2 regions of the Terribacillus sp. AE2B 122 genome follow, and region 1 is predicted to be linked to the other one. Evidence: riboswitches for the same ligand, from Rfam matches in the RefSeq annotation. Region 1 holds a riboswitch; the other holds the start of a gene.
The links. Region 1 has a riboswitch for FMN ahead of AE2B122_RS16070 (ECF transporter S component). Riboswitches for the same ligand answer to the same signal wherever they lie in the genome.
Positions count from the first base shown of each region.

Region 1 (11,054 bases):
ATTGATGTTCTTCACGATTTTTACTATCTTGCAGCAGCGCATCTCCGATCATTTGATCGTCTGTCTCGCTCTTACCGCGCGGAGCAGTTCCTGCGACACAGCTTGTATGCAGTATGCCAGACTCAACACGCACTAGACGCTCCGGCGTCGCCCCAAGAAAACACGCTGAGCCATTTTCGACAGCAAAAATAAAACTGTCCTTTTGGGTGTCCAGCAAATTACGAAGCACACCAGCTGCATGAAGCTTCTCTTCAAATTCAAGTTTCATCGCTCGCGCCAGCACAACTTTATCCAATTCAGTCGATTTTATTGTGTCCGTTGCTTCGTTTACTAATCGCTTCCATGCTTGTGACTCTAGCTCTTCCTTCCTAATGAGCTCCGTCTGCAGCGCAGGAAGATCTTTTTCAGCGAACAGCTGCTCGAGCTGCCCAAGTATAGTAGTGATTTGACTCTCTATATTCGAACCATCCACTAACTGATTAATTGTTACATAATATTCTTTCTCCGTTTTGGTCAAAGTAAAAGCAGGTATGCGATATTGTGTATCTGGAAAGTCCTGCCACAGTTCACGTTCACGCTCCTGCTGAAAGTTCATTCCACTAAAAGCAACAGGGCCTGTTCCAGCTCTCAAAGAAAGATTGTGAACAACTGCACTTTCTATAACATGCTCCCATTCATCAGCAGTACGCATATCCAATATTGCCGGTCCTGCACCAACCAAGTAAAGATCATCTTTTTGGCTGTACCAGAAATGGCGGTTTCCTTCTAAAGAAGAACCATTAGCAAAGAAACGGAGAGGATCTATCGCTCCGACTTTCTCAGTCCAGCTGACCAGTATTTGCTGTTGCTGCTTATCAGCAGCTTTACGAAGAAAAGACTCGAAATCCGTCTTATATTGTTGAATCATATTTTCCGACCTCCACATTACTGCAAGGACAATTAAAGTTCATTTACGTTCATTTTCTGATGTCCTTCCCTATTCTATTCCCTTTTTCGCCGATAAACAAGGAGTAGCACTTGATAACTTATTTTAAGTAAGCAATTAACGTTGACATGCTATCTTTGTTTCCCTAAAATTAATATGATATAATGCCCTGCATTTTTAAGGAGAGAAAGTATTATGCAATCTATCGGGAACGATAACGTGCGACAAGCACTTAATGAGCGCGAAGGCTTCCAAATTTGGTGGCGCCTGATGCGTCCTCATACTTTGACGGCTTCCTTCGTGCCTGTCTTTATAGGAACGATGCTCGCTGCATTGGATGGCAAGATCAACTGGCTGCTTTTCGGAGCTATGCTGCTTGCATGTATGCTGATCCAATGTGCGACGAATATGTTCAATGAGTATTATGACTTTGTCCGCGGCCTGGATAATGAACAGTCTGTTGGAATCGGCGGTACCATTGTACGCGACGGTATCAAGCCGAAAACCGTTTTGTCACTAGCATTGACTTTCTATGCTATCAGCATGCTGTTAGGCGTTTATATTTGCATGGAATCCAGCTGGTATATTGCATTAATCGGACTAGCATGTATGCTTTGCGGTTATTTGTATACAGGAGGACCTTATCCAATTTCCTACACACCTTTCGGGGAATTGACATCTGGAGTTTTTATGGGCGCAATCATCATTTGCATAACATATTACATCCAGACATTAACACTTACTGGTGATGTTGTATTGATCAGTATTCCTGTGACTATTTTCATTGCGTGTATCAATTTCGCCAATAACCTGCGTGACCATGACGGTGACAAAGTAAACGGCAGAAGAACAGTTGCGATCCTGCTCGGCCGTAAAAAAGGTGTTACCTTCCTTGGCATTTGTTTTATTGTCAGCTATGTCATTACTGCTGTGTTCATTGCTGTAGGATTACTTCCAATTTGGGCGGTCATCACATTCTTGAGCATTAAGAAAGCTCGTGATGCTTACCGTGGTTTCATTGGCAAGACAATGCCGCTTGAGATGATGCCTGCGATGAAGGCAACAGGTCAAACAAATACAATTTATGGTCTATTGCTTGTGATTGCTTTACTGATCCAGCAATTCGTACCACTTTCATTCTGACTTTAGAAGCGGGCATCCAGCCCGCTTTTTTATATAGGTTTAATACATACTAGTACGGGAAATACATTACATACAGAAAGCAGGTTACTATATATGAACTTCTCAGATACATTAATGGAGCAGCTGCAAATGCGTGTGGTCGAAGCAAATAAGGATCAGGTTGTGATGGAGATGCCCGTCGGACCGCATAACAGACAGCCAATGGGTTTCTTGCACGGTGGTGCTAGCGTAGCTTTGGCAGAAACAGCAGCAAGTATTGGAGGCAACCTGCATGCAGATCCTGCAACACAGGCTGTGTTTGGCCTGGAGATCAACGCAAACCATATTCGCAGTGTTCGGTCTGGCATCGTAACTGCAGTCGCTTCTCCGATTCATGTTGGAAAATCGACGATGGTATGGCAAATATCCATTTCGGATGAGAATGAAGACCTGCTCTGTATCGCCCGCTGTACGCTGGCCGTTAAAACGAGAAGGCAATAAAGGAGATGGATTGAAAATGGATAAAAATAAACTGGATTATTTCCGTAAGCAATTGCTTGCGATGAAGGAAGAAGCAGAGGAACAAATTAAAGGCAACGATAGTTATAACAGCGCTAAAGAATTCCCTAATGATTCTACTGGCGAGCTTTCGACAATTGTCAATCACCCAGGTGACCTTGGCACAGAAATGCATGATCGTGAAACTGCAGAAACATTGAAAGAAGCAGCACGTGAACGCCTTCGTGATATTGAGGATGCATTAGACAGAATCGAAGAAGGTACGTATGGAGTAAGCGAGAAATCCGGCGAACCTATCCCTGAGGAACGGCTGAAGGCTGAACCTACCGCCCGCTTGCTAGTAGAGGAACAAGCTGAAGTTGAAGAGACAAGAAGAGCTTAAAAAGTGCATAAGAAAAGGCACCCTCGCAGGGTGCCTTTGTTGATATTGCGGCGTGTAAAGCCATGTGGCCACATCCACACGTGTCTAAGACGTGCTTTACCGACTTATGCAATTCAGCTCATCGCTAGACTATTGTAGCATGGATTATCTTGCTTTGCAACAACTTTTTCAGTCAAATAAAAAAGCTCCCAAATCGGGAGCTTTTCTTATGCTGCAGCTGTTCTTTTACGCTTCGCGAACCAAGGTTTCAGTTTTGCAAATAGCGGCACGAAGACGATTGCTATGATGATACCTTTCAAAAGGTTGAATGGTAGGATACCAGCAACGACTGCTGCCCATTTCGCATCAGCACTTAGGACAGGAGAACCCAGGAAAATGCTATATAATGGCAGAACAACAAAGTAATTTAGTACACCCATTCCTACAGCCATGGTAACTGTACCTGTAGCCAATCCTGACACGAGTGTTTTTTTGCCTGCTTTGAATTTATGATAAAAGTATGCAACCGGCATTACGAAGAGCATGCCTGCCAGGAAATTCGCCACGACACCAACCGGGTCCCCAGCTCCTGTAAAGATAAGATATAATAAGTTCTTGATTGCTTCGACAGCAACACCTGCAAGCGGTGAAAACAGCAGTGCTGCAATCAGTACCGGAATCTCACTGAAATCTATCTTCAAGTAAGGCGGCAGAAATGGAAGCGGGAAATTGAGCAGCATAAGCACCATGCTGATCGCTCCCAGTAAAGCGAAAGTGATTGATTTTGTTAACTTGGATGAACGCATAATCGTTCTCCTCCTTCATCTTGTTTATCGATTCTAACTCTTGATGAAGGGGAAGCAGCCTATCTACGTTAAAAAACCCCGGAGCATAACGCTCTGGGGCTTGGAATATACGCAAATAAGCATGAAGATGTTAAGCATACAAATATCGTATGGAAACAAGGATAGCCCGTTCGGCATCCCTCTTCTGCTTCGTATCTTCTCCCATCCAGACTTTCACTGTCGGTCCCGGACTTGCACCGGATCAGCCGCAGAACTAAGTTCTGCGGGTCACGGACTTCAGCAGTGTTTCCTGCTGTCACCGTCGGTCGGGAATTACACCCTGCCCCGAAGATAGAATCGATTTAGTTTTGTTATTATATTATAACTGCTTTCTGTGCATTTGCAACCCCTATGCTCACAGGTCTAATGGATTCAAGCTTTCTTCGCCAGTCAGGTTTGTCAGGAATTTTACCAATAGATCGATTTCCTGCTGAATGACCTGCAGACTGACTGTTTCCACCGGGGAGTGCATATAGCGAAGCGGCAAAGACACAAGCGCTGTCGATACACCTTTACCTGAATAGCGCATCTTATCGGCATCAGTTCCGGTAGCGCGAGGTGTTAGTTCATATTGCAGCGGAATGTCCAGTTCCTTCGCTGCTTGCTCTAGCAAGATATTCCCTTTTCGGTTGATCGGTGCACCTTTAGCCAGCACAGGTCCTCCGTCCAAGCTAACGTCTACTGCTTTCCGTTTGTTAACACCTGGATGGTCAGTTGCAAATGTAACGTCACATGCAATCGCTAAATCTGGCTGAATACCAGCTGCTGCGAAATACGCTCCACCCATATTTGTTTCTTCGTTTACTGTGCTGACTGCATATACGCCAACATTAACGTTCTCTTTCTTAAGCCGGCGGACAACTTCTCCTACGATGAATGAACCTGTACGGTTATCCAAACCTCTTCCAGTCAAATAACGATCCATAAGCACTGATGGCTGCCGCTGATAGACGATCAAATCACCTACTTGCACGTATTGCTCCATTTCCTGCTTGGACTTCGCTCCGCAATCTATATACAGATCCGGCAGTTCAAAGTCTCCCTTCACTCCTCCAAGATGCATCGCATTCACACCGACTACACCTGGAATCGTCTTGTTATAACCTATGACCTGTACGGTCATACCTAATGCTGCTTTTGCATTGAAGCGTCCCATTTCATCAATCTGCAGGAAACCATTCGCATCAATTCCGGTAACGACCATTGCGATTTCATCACAATGCCCAGCAAGAAGGACTTTGAATTCTGCATCCGGGTTTACAACTGCAATAGCGTTACCTGATACATCCGTTCTCATCTCATCTGCGTATGGAGCATATTCTTTCATCCACTTTTTCTGTATGTCCATTTCATAGCTTGACGGAGATGCCGTCCGCAGTAATTCCATTAAAAATTCCTGATTATCTAGTTGCATGTCTATTCCGCCTTTTTATGTAGTCTTCTATCACTGTAGCATAATCAGAAGCTTATTTGTTTAGTTTATCCTAGCGCTCGGGTAAACTAAACATCAGAAAGGATGAGATACATGACGACACTAAACGAATGGTTTGAAAAAGGAATAAATATCGACGCTTATTTGGACTCCATGCAAACTCATAAAGAAAATACAATGCATATCTACGATCACTACGAGCTCCCAGCTGATACGGAATTTTTCAACACACTGCGCACTCAGAAATTGCGTGCCATCGTACTGACAGAAGACTGGTGCGGAGATGCCATGCTGAACTTACCGATTTTTTATCACATCGCACAGGCCGGAGCAATTGATGTGCGCATCCTTCACCGTGATGAAAACCTTGAGTTGATGGATCAATACCTAACTAATGGGAAAAGCCGTTCCATTCCGATCATAATCTTTATTAACCAAAATGGGGATGAAGTTGCAAAATGGGGTCCAAGAGCTCCTGAACTACAAGTATATATAGATGAATCCTTCAGCAGTCTGCCAGATAAGGATGCACCTGAATATGAAGAAAAACGCAATCAGATGCTCACTTTTATTACAAAATCCTATCGTGACAATACAGACTTCTGGCAGCGCGTCTATGCAAGTTTTAAACGCGGCCTTGAAGAAGCATAAAAACATCCATTACGGATGTTTTTTTGTTTTGCAAAGCAAGATATGTGTCACGCCGCTTCCATATCACACAAATTGGCGCTCCATCTTAGCTGCCAGCTTGCGGCTAGGTCCATATTCAAGCAGTTCATAATACACCCCTAAGTTGGTTAGCAGGTCTGCACGCTGACAGATTGCCTCCTTGTCGGCAGAATCATAATTAAACAATACTTGCTTCAAAAAATCCGTATTTATTTGTCTGATTCCAACAAAATCGATGGCTGGATCACCAACATGCATATCACTGAAATCGATGATGCCGACCTGACGGGATGATTCCTCCCACAAAATATGCGCTGGTCTGAGATCGCCATGTACTACAGTGGTAAAAACCGGATGCAGTTTTGCAAACACACTCTCTGTATGATGGATAACAGAAGCGGATAAATCGGGATAAAACAATCTTATTTTCTCAAGGAGCAGATCATAATAAGATCTGTCTCTTTTTGGCAGCCTGTAACTGGTGGGATCTAGTTTGTGAAGCTTCGAAAGAAAGGTACCTAGCTGAATCGCGGCATTCTCCAGAAAAAGATCCGACATGCTCGCAGAGATTGGTTGACCTGGTATGTATGGATAGAGCATCGCTTCTCTGCCCTCCGGAGTTGTACAGATGGTAAATGCCGGCAGTGCAATATTTGTTTTGGTCTGCAAATCCTTAAGTATTTTCTCCACTTCCTGGTTGGCTGTTATAGCTTTTTTTGGCACTCGGAATACCCAGTTGTCATTCAGTACATATACGTCATGATCCCAACCCGAATCAATAGCTTCTACTTGCCTGATTGGCTCCTGCAAGTGCCCTTCCAGCCATGCTGCTGTCAATTTATCCAACCCTTCTCCTCCTGTCCGTTTAAAGCATGTGAATATACATATACTAACAAAAATTGAGGAGGGATAGCATGGTTACACAGTTTCTGCGCCGTTTCTATTTCCGCCTTCCCATATTTGTACGTCTCTTTTCTACTATACTTGTGGTGATGGTGTTATTCGGCATATGCATGCGCCACATAGAACCGAAGCAATTCCCAACTTATTTTGACGGTATCTGGTGGGCATTCGTCACTGCTTCCACTGTCGGCTACGGAGACTTGATTCCGGAAACATTGTATGGCAAGATACTTGCAATTTTCCTCATCCTATCTGGAGCTGGTCTTGTTACTTTTTCTTTGACCACCATTGCTGCTGGAACTGTAAAGTATACCCAGGATCTTTCCAAAGGGCTTACTGAGTTCAAAGGAAGTAATCATATCATCATTATTGGCTGGAATGAGCGGACCAGGACACTGCTTGAGAAGCTGAATGAAAAACACCCGGAACAGTCTGTCGTCTTAATCGATCAGTCACTGACTATGCTCCCCTACCGGGAACATACTTTACACTTCATCCGTGGAGACGCATCTGAGGATAAGACCCTTCAAAAAGCGAATATCCAATATGCAAAGACCGCTATTATTACTGCAAACGCTGGCAAAAACGAGAAACAGATTGATTACATGACAATTCTGACAGCAATTGCTTTACGAGGAAACAATCCAAATCTTCATATCGTGGCCGAAGTGCTGACGCATAGTCAGAAAGAAAACCTTCGCCGTGCAGGAGCAGATGTCGTCATCCGATCAAATGATTTCGTGAGCACATTGTTTTTCCACGAAGTGTATCATAAAGAAAAGAAAAGTCATCTGGAGCTGCTGCTGCATTTTCTGAAAGAACAGGAAATTCGAAGCATATCATTGCCAAGTGAATTAGCAGGTAAAAGCTTCTTTGAAGCAAGCCGTTATTTTGCCCGTAAAGAGAAGACGGCAATTGGTTATATGCGTGGAGAAACAATAGATATGAGCCCAGACTTCCAGGAACCGATGCTTCAGGAAGACAGCATCATCACCTTGCAGCATATCGAATAAAAAATCCCTTCTGCCACCAGGGCCAGAAGGGATTTATCAATTATAATCTTTTTTCTAATTTTGCTTTTTCTTCTTCATAGCCAGGCTTGCCAAGCAGTGCGAACATGTTCTTCTTATATGCTTCCACTCCTGGCTGATCGAACGGATTCACACCAAGCAAGTATCCGCTGATTGCACATGCTTTCTCGAAGAAGTATACCAGATACCCGAAGCTGAACGAATCCAGTGCTGGAACTTCTACGACTAAGTTTGGTACGTTACCATCTGTATGAGCAAGCAGTGTACCCTGGAACGCTTTGTAGTTCACTTGATCAACTGTCTGACCTGCAAGATAGTTCAGGCCATCAAGGTCTTCCTCTTCCGCTTCTATGGTCACATCAGAGACAGGCTGTTTCACAAGCACGACTGTTTCGAACAAGTCGCGGCGGCCTTCCTGTACATATTGACCTAGGGAATGTAAATCTGTAGAAAAGTTAGCAGACGCCGGGAACAATCCTTTCAAATCCTTCCCTTCACTTTCACCGAACAATTGTTTCCACCATTCACTGAAATACTGCAATGATGGCTCGTAGTTCACAAGCAGTTCGATATTCTTACCTTTGTTATAAAGAACGTTTCGGATAGCTGCGTATTGATATGCCGGGTTCTCCTTCAGATCAGATACAGACAGTTCTTCCTGCGCCTTTTGCGCGCCAGACATGATGCTGTCGATATCAACACCAGCAGCTGCAATTGGCAATAGTCCCACAGCTGTCAGCACAGAGAAACGGCCGCCAACATCATCAGGGATGACGAACGACTCATATCCTTCTTTGCTGGCAAGTGTTTTCAAAGCACCTCTTGCTTTATCCGTTGTGGCATAAATACGCTTGCGTGCTTCTTCGGCTCCGTACTTCTCTTCCAAATACTTTTTGAAGATACGGAAGGCAATTGCCGGTTCAGTTGTTGTACCACTTTTGGATATAACATTCACACTGACATCTTTGCCCTTAATTGCATCAAGAAGCTGATTCAAATATGGGGCACTGATGCTATTGCCGACAAAGAATACTTGTGGTGCTTTGCGGTCTTCTTTAGAAAGTACGTTGAAAAAGCTGTGTGTCAGTGCTTCAATTGCCGCACGAGCGCCAAGATAAGAACCGCCAATTCCGACAACGAGCAAAACATCCGAATCAGATTGGATCTTCGCTGCTGCCTGCTTGATACGAGCGAACTCTTCTTTGTCGTAATCCATTGGTAATTCAAGCCAGCCTAAGAAATCATTGCCGGCACCTGTTTTATTATGTAATTGTTCATGCGCGGCCTGCACGAGCGGTGCAAGGTAATCCAGTTCCTGCTCCCCGATATATGGCAACGCTTTCTTATAATCAAATCCGATGTGTGTCATATTCATCCTCCTTGAAACTGCTTACTATAGCAACTTTACCGAAACTGGACAAGTAAATCAAGAATTGTTATAGGAATATAATCGGTCAACAAAGGCATGCTAAGAAAGATTTATCATCTCGCTTCATGAAATGGAGGTTATGCAGTTGAATATGATACAGCGTATCGCTCTTGTTCTTGTCATAATTGGCGCGATCAACTGGGGACTAGTCGGTTTATTCAACTACGACTTGGTTGCAGGTATCTTTGGTAACGGCAGTCAGGCGGCTGCTTTCCCACGGATCATCTACAGTCTTGTCGGCTTGGCTGGTCTTGTGTCAATTTCCGCTCTGTTCCTAGAGCGTAAAGAAGTGGAAGAAGCGACAACAACCAAGGCATAAATGGATAAATCAAAAAAAGACCCCCTATTATGGGGGTCTTTCTAATTATTTGCCTTCAGTTTGTTTGATCCAATCCTGAAGCTTGTCTTTCAACGTATTGAATCCTGCTGGAGCATCCTCAGAAACAGCTTGCTTCTGAACGCTAGCTTGCTGCTGCTTTGCAGGTGCTTCTTCTGTAGCACGGATAGAAAGGGAATATTTACCGCTTTGTTCGTTGATATCAAGAATTTTAACTTTAACTTCATCGCCTACAGATAGGTGTTCATTGATATCTTTAACGAAACCATGAGTCACCTCGGAAATGTGAACCAAACCTTGAACCTGCTCATCCAATGCAACAAAAGCACCGTAAGGCTGGATTCCTGTTACTTTACCTGTCAATACTTGTCCTGTTTCGAACTTCTCTGCCATACTAAACAACTCCTGATTTTTTCTACTTTTATACGCAATAAATAATTCTATCACAGTAAGTTGGTTTCGGCAAAAATTTATATATGTATAATTTTTTTATTAGAATAGGTTTGCTAGTAAGCAATTTTGGTAATACATAGTTATGTAAGACTTTCTCGTATTCCCCCTGTAGGCAAAGCGATGCGTATCGCTTTGCTATTTTTTTTGCATATAAAGTCCAAAATGACCGAAACTAGAACTAATTGCAGGCAAAGGGGCAAGCTAGAATGTCTTACTCGAACCATACCTTCTACTACGAAGATATAGCTATTGATTATCGTATTTATTCTTCTTACAGTCATGACACCTCCCGCACAATCCTTCTTCTTCACGGGTTCCTTGCCTCCGGAGGCTGCTTTCACCGCATGATTCCGGAGCTGCGTCAACGGTACCAAGTAGTGACATTAGATTTCCCCCCCTTTGGAAATAGCCAAAAATCGGCTGAAATAGCTTTTTCCTATGAAGATTATACCCGTCTTGCCGCATCTCTTCTTGATCATTTACAGATAGAAAAAATAGATATTGGCGGTCATTCAATGGGCGGTCAAATTGCCATGCGTCTCGCCTATAGTTACCCTGATCGGATAAATAAACTGTTTCTGTTTGCACCATCAAGCTATATGCTGCCAACAGACGCATTCTCAAGCTTGATCGCTTCCGCCAGCATCTTCCCTGCCATTATGCACCTCGCATTCGAAGCCAGCAGTGTCGTTGGTTTCCTGCGCCACCTTGTAGCTGATCCTGATAAGGTCACCCTTCGGATGGTGGTTGCGTATAGCATCCCCTTTATGGCTAAGGATCTTTATCCAAGTCTTGCTAGCTTCATCCGAACACGAGGCGGCGATTTGCCAAATGACAGTTTGCAGCAGATACAAGCAGACACAATTATTTTCTGGGGAAAGAAGGATCCATTATTGCCCCCTTCGATCGGCTATCGTCTGCTTGCCGAGCTTCCGAATGCTACACTCCATATCCTTCCTGATGCCGGTCATCTTCTCCCTGAGGAAACGCCTGAAACAATTCTCTCGTATATAGAATGATCAAGCCTT
Region 1 covers NZ_LR700948.1:108,664-119,717, reverse strand. The annotation lists gene AE2B122_RS16090 (isochorismate synthase MenF) at 1-907, opposite strand, end outside; gene AE2B122_RS16085 (1,4-dihydroxy-2-naphthoate polyprenyltransferase) at 1,121-2,068, shown strand; gene AE2B122_RS16080 (hotdog fold thioesterase) at 2,162-2,548, shown strand; gene AE2B122_RS16075 (TraR/DksA C4-type zinc finger protein) at 2,565-2,948, shown strand; gene AE2B122_RS16070 (ECF transporter S component) at 3,155-3,733, opposite strand; FMN riboswitch at 3,923-4,069, opposite strand; gene AE2B122_RS16065 (M20/M25/M40 family metallo-hydrolase) at 4,128-5,186, opposite strand; gene AE2B122_RS16060 (thioredoxin family protein) at 5,298-5,855, shown strand; gene AE2B122_RS16055 (phosphotransferase family protein) at 5,919-6,719, opposite strand; gene AE2B122_RS16050 (TrkA family potassium uptake protein) at 6,788-7,789, shown strand; gene AE2B122_RS16045 (glucose-6-phosphate isomerase) at 7,830-9,176, opposite strand; gene AE2B122_RS16040 (DUF378 domain-containing protein) at 9,322-9,555, shown strand; gene yugI (S1 domain-containing post-transcriptional regulator GSP13) at 9,601-9,966, opposite strand; gene AE2B122_RS16030 (alpha/beta fold hydrolase) at 10,233-11,045, shown strand.

Region 2 (11,054 bases), on a different contig from region 1:
AAAGAACCCCCCAGTGGGGTTCTTTTTTTGATGCCATTCCAAGAATTCCAATCTGTTGCCGAAAGGGTCATTCACATAAATTCGATCAGCACCCGGCAGGTCAGCATCATCAATGAAATCCACATTGCGTTCGTCCAAATGACGTCTGAGAGACAGCAGCCCTTCAACTTCAAAAGCAGGATGGGCTTTCCGTGCAGGTGAAAAAGGTTCCTCAACACCCATGTGAACGATGATATCGTTACAGGTGAACCAAACACCGCCTCTTGCTCGTAAATTAGCTGGCTTCTCAATTTCTTCAAAACCGAAAATACCCACGAAAAACTCCCTTGCTTGCTCTTCGCTGCTCTTTGGACAAGCAAGCTGCACATGATCAAATCGCTTCAGGAAAAACTCCATCGAAACACCCCCCTTTTTTACATTCTACCATTAAAGGGCTGATTGTTATCTCTTCTTCACTGTTTGTGCTACATTGGAAATGCAGACAAGAGGAGGAGAACGACATGACAGTATACGATTATTCAGCTGTTACTATAGACGGGAAAGAAGTTAGTTTAAAGGATTACGCTGGAAAAGTACTCGTCATCGTAAATACAGCAAGCAAATGCGGATTTGCACCTCAGTTGGAGCAACTGCAGGAGCTGTATAAAGATTATCAGGACAATGGACTCGTGATACTCGGTTTTCCATGCAATCAATTTATGAACCAAGAACCCGGCAGCAGTAAAGAAATTGCCGCTGTATGTCAGCGCAATTACGGCGTCAGCTTTCCAATGTTCGATAAAGTAAAAGTGAATGGACCAGACGCTCACCCACTTTACAAGCATTTGACCAGCCAGGCAGGCGGATTATTCTCCAAGAGTATCAAATGGAACTTCACAAAGTTTCTCATAGATGCGGATGGAAATGTCGTAGAGCGATTTGCACCTAAGACCAGTCCAATGGATATGAAACCCGCCATCGAAAATTTGCTCCAACAGCCTAGCAGATGATGTCTACATGACGCATCTGCTTTTTTTTACATAAAAAAACCCGCATCCACTTGATGCAGGTTCATTCTTCCGGATCAGAATTGGAAGCTTGCTTAGTCCGATGTTTATGTCGATCATCTTGTAGATCTCGCTCTACTTCATCCACAGGTACATCGTCTACCAGCATATCCTGTTTATTTTCAAGCTGCTTTTCCCGATTCTCACTTTCAGCCTTAGAGAAGCCATGTTTGTCTTTGTCGCCTCTCGCACCGTTTTTCTGTACCATCAGTTTCCCTCCTTCTTCCTTTGTAAGCCCTTTCCCTTTCTTCAGTAAAGAAAAACCTCGCAACCAGTTGGTAACCAAACGGCGCAAAGGGTATACTAAAAGCATATAGCGTTTCTTCCGCCCGGCAACAGGGTACATATTTATAAAGATTGTCAAAATGAGGTGAAGCACAATGAAACCAACCGCTCTAATTACAGGAGCTTCCAGCGGAATTGGCTACCATATAGCGAAATGGTTCGCCAAAGCGGGCTATGATCTAATCATCGTAGCGCGTTCCAAGGATAAACTCCTATCCCTGCAAACAGAACTGCAAGATTCGAATGTGACTGTCATTCCTCATGATTTGTCCGTACCTAACAGTGCATATGAACTGTATCAAAAGATTCGTGATGAAGGAAAAACTGTTGAAGTGCTTGTGAATAATGCTGGCTTCGGACTTAGCGGCAAATTCGAGGATACGAGCTTTGAGACCCAGCAAAAGCTGCTGCATCTGAATATGGTTTCATTGGCAAACCTGACTCGTCTGTTCATCGATGATATCATTCACTCCCCATTCAAGAATGTACCGAATGGGATATTGAATATTTCCAGCATGGCCGCCTTCCTGCCTGGGCCATATATGGCTGCATATCACGCATCCAAAGCATTCGTGCAGCGGTATTCAGAAGCACTTTCAGAGGAATTGAAAGATAGTGGCGTAACAGTTACGGCACTTTGCCCTGGTCCTACGCAGACCGAGTTCTTTAAACGTGCCGGCAACGACAAAATCATGTCATCGTTCCGTGATGCACCCGAGGATGTTGCAAAACAAGGATTTCTAGGATTCGTAAAAGGTAAACGGGTCGTGTTCCCATCTGCGAACATCCACGCAGCCGTTCTACTCATGAAACTAATGCCAAGCAGTCTGCTGGGCAAGATAACCAAAAGTATGTATTCAAAATAAGTAAAAGACACCCTTCAGGGTGTCTTTTTTAGTTACTGATATGGCGGCGATAACTGTAAAAATAAGCTGCTAACGGCCACCATGCTGCGGCGAAAATAGGGTAGATCGCCCAGATTACCGAAGGCGAATAGGCTATATTCACAAACAGGAAGAACACACTGAGTGCACCAAAGCCCAATACACTGAAGAATAAATTGGAGCTGCGATGTCCTATGATAGACAGCGGCCACCAGCTCATCGCGAAGATAACGAAGCCATACCAAGGTGTTTCATGACCAAAATACTGATGCAGGCCGAAATAATATATACAGATTGCCAAGCTGACAACAAGAGCTACTCCCATATTCGCCAAATGTCTTCGAAGCATAACAGCAGTCACCCATAGCCCCAAGGCACCTAATGTGTATAAATACCAAGGTGTAGAAGGTGAATCAGACATATTTTCATTCACCAGCACTGCACCCACAACAATTGCCGACAGCCACGTTACCACAGTCAATTGATTCGGGAACAGAATCTGTAAAGCAACGATAACACTGACACCTAAACTATACGTATACCAAATCTCCTCTGGTGTGGTCATCAAGTTAATATAAACGGAAAATCCACCTAGACTGAGCAGCATAAATGCAAGGAACAATCTCCATGGCTTCATCGCTGCATCACCTTTCTTTTCCTAACCTTTAGCCAGACGAAAGACATACTTACGGGCCACCAAAGGATGGCGAATGTTGGGAAGACAAACCAAATCTCTTGTGGTGTATAATACATGTTAACAAAAACAAGCAAGGCAATAATCAATCCGCTTCCACAGATTGAAAACCCAAGATTCAATGTGCTCATATCCTCTTTCTGCTTCTTCTTTTTACCTGACGTTTCTTGCGGTGCATTCTGAAGCTGGAACTCCCTCTTGATTTCTGCTAAATTCCCGAAATCAACGATCGCCTTGTTGACTGCATCCTCTTCCGCTTTTCCCTCCAGCATGAAATCCGCAGCCTTCTCTTCCATCGAATCCTTTATCTCTTCCTTCAAAGCCACAACTTGTTCCGTTTCCGGCAAATCAGCAAACTGTTCTTCTACATACGTATCAATCTTTTGCATCAAACACCCTCCATAAATACATCGATTAATTGTTTCGCTTCTTTCCACTCTTTCGCCGCTTCATGAAAATACGCCTTTCCAAGCGTCGTGATCGTATAATATTTACGCTTGCCCCCATGGGATTTTTCCCCTTGATAGGACTCAATTAATTCTCGGCGTTCCAGTCGCTGGAAAACCGCATAAAGCGTCGCTTCCTTGATTTGAAATGCTTCGTGCGTCCAAGCTGCTATGTCTTTCGATATCTGGTAACCATACTTATCCCCATCCATCAGCAGACGAAGGATAATGGAATCCAAATGTCCTCGAATTGTATCACTCCGAATGTGCTATCCCTTCTTTCACGATTACTCTATCTGATAAAGTAATCATAAAACATATTACTCTGCGTGTCAAAGTAATTTCTGCATCTTTTTACCAAAAATAAAAAAACAGGCTATTAACCTGCTTCAAACTTCCTTTCTATAAAGGACAAATATTCGATTACATCTAATTTACTTTCCGCAATGATTATCTTATGACCGTATGCAGAGAACCTGTCAAAGATAAATGGCTTAACCGTACGCTCAAAATAACGATTCCACTTGAACATTCTCAGAAAAATACGAATTGAAGGCTTGTAATTAGCCATCTCCATTTTTAATTTTTGGCGCAGAAATCGTTTGATAATCCGGATATTTCTTATCCCATAAGACGGATCCAGCAAAATAATCAATTCTGCATTCAGAAGGCTGTCTTCTATCCAATCATCTGTATGGACACCCTCGATAATCCAGGCATCCGAATCGATGATATCTTTTATGAACTCCATCTTCTCCTTGTCAGAGCGGCGGGTGTCTCCCTCCAAAGAACGCTTCCAAACTACGTTATCAAGCTCGTGATGGGAAGCACCAAGAAGTTGCGATAAATCTTTGGCAAGAGTCGTCTTCCCGCTGCCCACAGAACCGATGATATGTATTTTGCAGGGTAATTTGACTTTATTCATATCACCCATTAATTCATAGTGCATTTTCATGCAAGCACCCCCACCAAAAATATACATTATTTTCTTAATACAAAAAAGAAGCAGAGGTCACCCTCTGCTCCTTTGCTTAGATTTGTTTTAGTAAATTAGCCATTTCGATCGCGGAAACCGCTGCTTCAGCGCCTTTGTTGCCTGCTTTCGTACCTGCACGCTCAATTGCTTGTTCGATTGTATTAGTTGTCAGTACTCCAAAGATAATCGGAATACCGGCCTTACTGGCAGCACTTGCTACTCCTTTTGCCACTTCATTGCTCACATAATCAAAGTGAGGTGTAGAGCCTTTGATAACTGTGCCTAATGTAATGACAGCATCGTATTTTTTGCTTTCAGCAAGTTTGTCAGCAACAAGAGGTATTTCAAATGCGCCAGGTACCCACGCTACATCTACCTTCGCTTCATCGACACCGTGACGCTTTAACGTATCAATCGCGCCGCTCAATAGCTTGCTCGTGATGAATTCATTAAACCTTCCTACAACAATCCCAATCTTCAAATCAGATCCTACTACATTTCCTTCTAATACGTTAACCATATGATTACTCCTTTGTATAAGGGACTTTATTTGTCCTCATCTTTTTTTATTTCTAGGTATGCTTTACTGATATTGCAAGCTCCACAGCCGTTTCAGCTTACTGTTTATTTCTCTACCTTAACCTCATGCAGTTGTCTATACGTAATCAAATCAGCAATCGTGATGATTGGCAGTTCGTGCATTTTTGCTAGTTTCTCGAGTTCCGGCATACGTGCCATTGTGCCGTCCTCATTCATGATTTCGCATATATAGCCAGCTTCTGCGCTCTCGGCCAACCTAGCCAGGTCAACCGCGGCTTCCGTATGTCCAGGACGCTCTAGCACACCATTTTGCTGGGCAATTAGAGGGAATATATGTCCCGGACGCTGGAAGTCAGATGCAATGCTCGTGGTATCTGCTAGTTTCGCGATTGTATGGGCTCGCTCGAATGCACTTATACCAGTGGTAGAATCGATATGATCAACACTTACAGTAAAAGCTGTCCCATGTGGATCAGTATTATTAGCTACCATCGGGGGCAAATCTAATCTTTCGGCAATTTCCCGGGAAATAGGCGCACAGATCAGACCTTTTCCGACAGAAGCCATGAAATTCACTGTATCGGGGCTTGCATACGCCGCTAGAGCCAGCAAATCTCCTTCGTTCTCTCTTGCTTCATCGTCTGTGACAATGATCGGCTTACCACTTTTCAGGTATTCTATGGCATTATCTATTGTCGTCTTCATTCATTTTCCTCCTAATCCAGGAATCCGTGCTGTGCTAATGTCTCTGTCGTAATGCCTGAAGGCTGTGGGCTTTTTCGATGCTCCAGCAGCCGTTCCATGTATTTGGCAAGCTGGTCAAATTCGATATTCACTAAATCTCCAGCCTTTTTATCGCCTAAGATTGTCGCTTTCCTCGTTTCCGGAATAAGCGAAATAGTAAATGTATCTTCCCGAACTTCAAACACAGTTAACGAAACACCATCAACCGAAATGGAGCCTTTGGACATCAAGTACTGCAGTCCTTTTGTTACAGCAATGTCAATATAACGAGCATTTGACTCATCTCGTATTGATAGGATAGATCCTGTCGTATCTACATGACCACTCACAAAATGGCCGCCCAATCTTCCATTAGGCTGCAGTGCAGGCTCCAGATTCACAGCTTCGGAACTTTGCAAATTGGACAAGGAACTGTAGTGAAACGTTTCCGGCATAACATCTACCTGAAAAGTATGTGGAGTAAAGCTAGTAACCGTAAGACAGACACCGTTAACAGAAATACTATCTCCAACGTGCATATCTTTCGTCAGTTTTTCACTGGCAATTGTTAGTTGCATCGCCTTATCCTGCCTTTTCACGTCAATCATGCTGCCTACTTCCTGAATAATTCCAGTAAACACTTTTCTCCTCCTTTACTTCTAAGAGCTTCTCAAGGATACAAGAAGTTATCTTATGCTTTGTCATGCTTTACGAATGGGAATATTACCGCCTCGGGGCTGTGTGACGGTTAATCGGGGATGTAACTTTCTAGAATCTCTTTTATCAAAATTCTTAATAAAAATAAATGACTCGAATAAGGTGCAAGCTGGTTGCTGCCAATTTGCTCCTTCATAGCGCTAACTTCATATAAAAAGCCCCAGAATATTGGATTCTGGGGCTTTGGCTTTAAAAGTATAGCGAAACAAGCTATCGTTCATTGACGAAATAGCTGCTTTTGGCATGTGGATAGTACGCCGTTTCCTCTTTCCCATCCAGACTATACTGTCGGCTTTGGAATCTCACCAAATCCACCGTTATAATAACGGGTCACGGACTGAAGACAGCTAAGCTGCCTATCACCGCCGGTCGGGAATTTCACCCTGCCCCAAGAGAAAACCTATTCGATTGCTACCACCTTAACATATTTTTTATGTCGTTGTACAGCAGGAAAAAAGTCTGAAAATTGGATTGACAATATGTGGAACTAATTATAAACTTAAGCCGTAAAATAAATCTGACCGTTCAAGAATTGTTAACCGAGGAGGAAATCAAATGAAACAGGCAATGGCATTAACAACCTTTGAGCAGCTAAAAGCAATTAGTGATCCGCTACGCGCGGAGATGATCATGAAGCTAGTTGAAACCTCTTATACTGGTCAGCAGCTTGCTGTCTTGCTGGAAACAAGCAGACCGAAGATTCACTATCACTTGAAAGAGCTCGAGAAAAACGGTTTGATCGAAGTGATACGCACCGAGGAGAAAAATGGCATCGTGCAAAAATTTTATAGAGCTGCGGCTAGAGGTTTCTTTCCATCAGAGAATTTACTTCCCTATGCAGAAGAATTAAGCGAATCTACGAGACAGCTTTTTGTACAAATGTCTCATAAAACACGATCAGCCGTCCTTACAGCACCCGAGTCATCCTTTGCCAAAGCAGCCGGCTCTACCGATCCAAAAGACTGGGATGCAATTGGGAGCATTTGGGAAATTAGCGCTACCGAAGATGATTTCAAGGAGTTCATACAGGGTTTATTCGGTTTGATGCAAAAGCTACGCGATAAAAGTGAGGCAGCTGAAGATGATCCCAATGGTAAGCTGTATCATTTTTCCGCCTACGGTTTCGAAATTGACACACCGTCATTTGATCACGTAGAGATGGATGAGGAGGATTGAAGATGTTCGCTATCCTGAAACAGCGCAATTATGGTTTGCTTTTCTCCGGGCGAATTGTCAGCAATATTGGAGACAGTATTTATTTCATAGCCGCGATGTGGCTCGTTTATGATCTGAGCGGCAGCGCATTTTATTCCGGTCTAGCCGGGGCACTGACACAAATTCCGAATGTATTGCAGTTCCTCATAGGTCCGCTAGTTGACCGATGGCCGATACGCAACACACTGATTTGGACCCAAGCTCTCCAAGCAGTGCTTATACTGCTAATTCCACTTGCAGCTTGGCTGGACTTTCTGTCTGTTACGCTGTTGCTCGTCATCATGCCGATTCTGACCTGTATTAATGCATTTGCATATCCGACAGAAACAAAGGCATTGCCGCTCGTTCTTAAGAAAGAAGAATTACCTGCTGGTAATGCATTATTCTCATTTGCTTACCAAGGTGTCGATCTTATCTTTAATGCCATCGCAGGTGTTATGATTGCTGTCTTTGGAGCGACATTATTATTCATCATCGACTCTTTTGCCTTCTGTATTGCTTTCCTTTTATTCAGCTTCTTAAGAATTCCACACCAAAAAGCGCAAACCGGTGAATCCGATACTACGCGTTCTGTCTTCAGCACTTACATCACTGAACTAAAAGAAGGACTCAAAATCTTATTCACAACCATACTGTCTGCTGCACTCATGGGAGCAGTATTATGTAATCTGGCAATAGGCGCAGCCATGGCTGTTATGCCTGCTTTCGCGGATGAGCGTCAAGGGCCTGCTGTATATGGTTTGTATCTGGCCGCTATGTCTTGCGGCGCTTTAATAGGTGCGCTACTAGCATCTTCCTTCAGTAAACTACCCATTGGGAAAGCGACAATATGCTCCATGTTTCTGGCTTCTGCAATCTGGGCAGTCGCTGCCTTCGTTCCATGGACTTGGTTGAGTGTGATTCTTTACGGACTCGCTTGGATACCAGTCGGCTGTATCAATGTCACCTTCGCAATAATGTTACAAACTTTGGTTCCCGTTTCCTTGATCGGCAGGGTGACAAGCGCAAGTGCAAGTTTCAGTACAATAGCAATGCCCATCGGTTCATTAGCTGGCGGATATGTAGCTACGCTTATTCCTGTATCTTGGGTCTTTTGCGCTGCGGGTAGCGGTCTTGCATTGCTTTCTGTAACATGGCTTCTGTATCCGAAGCTTCGCAAATTGGGACCGCTTGGCTCCCTGTCACCGGAACTGCTCGGATTCAAAGACTATTCCCAGCAGGAAACAAGCTGATTATAGCTTGCCCCTTTTCAATAACGGACGCAGAGCAATCCAGTAAAATGCATAGCCCAGCATAGCTCCCAATACATTCAGGATAATGTCGTCAATATCGACAGAGCGGTAATTATAGCCAACAAAATAATTAAGCAGCCCCTGTGTTGATTCAATTGCTGTACTGAATACAAGACCGCAGAGAACCACGATAAAGAACGATCTGGTCCGGCGAACGAGCAAAGGCAAATAAAAGCCGAGCGGCACGAATAAAAGGATGTTACCGCCTAGATTTTTAAGGGCAAGTCCATAACCGAAGCCATCGATTTGTGTTGTATGCCAGATTTGCATAATGGAAGTGAGCGGCGATGTGTTCCAGCGGTAGCTTGTTTCCAGCTGCTGATTTTCTTCGATAAGGTTCTGATCCACAGGCAATGGGAAAAATGTAAGGCAGATGACAGCGATCACATAGATAGCGAAGGATGCCATCAATAAATGTTGTTTCTTGGTAATACCAACCGTCTGATGAAACGGAATAATAGACAATAAATAGACAAACGCCAGGAATATAGCTGGCGCTACGTAAGTTAACATAGTAATTATTCTCTCCTGTATCCTAGAAGTCCCTTACGTAGAGTAAGTGGACATATACTCTTTAGTCTACATGATTTTCCAAGCCTTGTGAACGCATAGATAAAGAAAAGAAACCGCCTTTTTTCAGACGGTTTCTTTTCATTCCCTTTTATTTCCCCATAACTGCAAGCATAAGCGCTTTTTGGGCATGCAGGCGGTTTTCAGCTTCCTGGAATACTGCCGATTGCGGACCATCAATAACAGCTGCTGCCACTTCTTCACCCCGATGTGCCGGCAGACAGTGCAGGAAGATAGCATCTGACGCAGCAGAATCCATTAGCGTTTCGTTCACTTGGAATCCCTGGAAAGCTGTCAGTCTAGCCTGTGCCTCTTCCTCCTGCCCCATACTCGTCCAGACATCTGTATAAAGTACATCTGCACCTGCGGCAGCTTCTTCCGGACTCTCTGTAATAAGAAGAAAATCTGGATCATCGCTGATTTCTCTCGCTTTTTCAACGATTTCAGTCAGCGGCTGATATCCAGCAGGAGATGCAATTCGAATTTGCATCCCTGTTTTCGCTGCTGCAATCATTAAACTATTAGCAACATTGTTAGCATCACCGATATAAGCTAGCTTCACGCCATCCAATGTTCCTTTATACTCCAAGATCGTCTGCAAATCAGCCAGAGCCTGACATGGATGGAACAAATCGGTTAAGCCATTGATCACCGGGATAGTAGCATGCGCTGCCAGTTCTTCCACCATCTTATGGGAATTGGCACGAATCATGATAGCATCCAGATAACCAGATAGAACCTTCGCTGTGTCGGCAACCGGTTCGCCCCGACCAAGCTGCAAATCTTTGGAGTTCAAGTAAAGCCCCATACCACCAAGCTGATAAATACCTGTTTCAAAAGAAACACGCGTCCGTGTCGATGACTTTTCAAAAATCATTCCTAAGGTTTTCCCTGCCAGCGGCTGAATCAGCTCGCCTTTTTTATTCTGTTTTTTCAACTCGGCAGCCAGATCCAGCACATACAGAATTTCTTCCTTCGTCAAATCCTGCAGTGATAATAGGCTTTTGCCTGCCAGGGATTGCTGTTCTATCGTCTGTTTCATTGCACATGCTCCTTTTCCGTTTGCTCCAAGTAATCCGACATCGATAGACTGTCAGAGAATTTTTCCTGACTAGCCAACCAGTAGCTTTGCATCGTCGACAAACTTGTCATACACGGTGTTTCTGTCTTCCATGCCGATTCGCGAATACCTTGGAACCCTTTTCTCGTACTGCATACAGCTGTCATCTTTTGATCTTCAATCAAAAGGATAGCTTCTTCATAGGAAACGACCTTGAATGAACCACTATCAGGAAGAAGTGCTGCAGTCTGCTCTGTCAGTACAACATGCGCTTGCAGCTGTTCAAGTAATTCCTCCAGACCTTCCAAATCGGAGGATTCTACATCTAAAAGGACTTGGGCATCTTTTGTCAAAGACCGGAGTGTTTTTTCCTTCCAGCCAAATGCCTTATTCAATGCCTCCGTAACCGTCTTGCCTAATCCAATTGCCTCTCCTGTCGATTGCATATCCGGTCCAAGAAGCGGATCAATACCTGCCAATTTAGTAGTGGAAAAGACAGGCAGCTTAACCGCATAAAACGGTATTTCTTTTTGCAGGCCGAGTGGATAACCAGAATCCTGCAAAGCTTCTCCCATCTGTATTCTGGTAGCTAAGTCTACCAATGGG
Region 2 covers NZ_LR700947.1:56,673-67,726, forward strand. The annotation lists gene AE2B122_RS14235 (VOC family protein) at 1-396, opposite strand, end outside; gene AE2B122_RS14240 (glutathione peroxidase) at 501-989, shown strand; gene AE2B122_RS14245 (hypothetical protein) at 1,051-1,254, opposite strand; gene AE2B122_RS14250 (SDR family oxidoreductase) at 1,427-2,197, shown strand; gene AE2B122_RS14255 (hypothetical protein) at 2,226-2,852, opposite strand; gene AE2B122_RS14260 (permease prefix domain 1-containing protein) at 2,849-3,298, opposite strand; gene AE2B122_RS14265 (PadR family transcriptional regulator) at 3,298-3,594, opposite strand; gene AE2B122_RS14270 (DNA topology modulation protein FlaR) at 3,735-4,310, opposite strand; gene ribE (6,7-dimethyl-8-ribityllumazine synthase) at 4,387-4,851, opposite strand; partial or broken gene ribB (3,4-dihydroxy-2-butanone-4-phosphate synthase) at 4,959-5,576, opposite strand; gene ribE (riboflavin synthase) at 5,588-6,235, opposite strand; FMN riboswitch at 6,571-6,711, opposite strand; gene AE2B122_RS14290 (winged helix-turn-helix domain-containing protein) at 6,867-7,487, shown strand; gene AE2B122_RS14295 (MFS transporter) at 7,490-8,758, shown strand; gene AE2B122_RS14300 (VanZ family protein) at 8,759-9,331, opposite strand; gene argF (ornithine carbamoyltransferase) at 9,480-10,430, opposite strand; gene carB (carbamoyl-phosphate synthase (glutamine-hydrolyzing) large subunit) at 10,427-11,054, opposite strand, start outside.
Region 2: linked by a shared signal. The riboswitch ahead of ribE (riboflavin synthase) and the one ahead of AE2B122_RS16070 (ECF transporter S component) in region 1 are both predicted to bind FMN.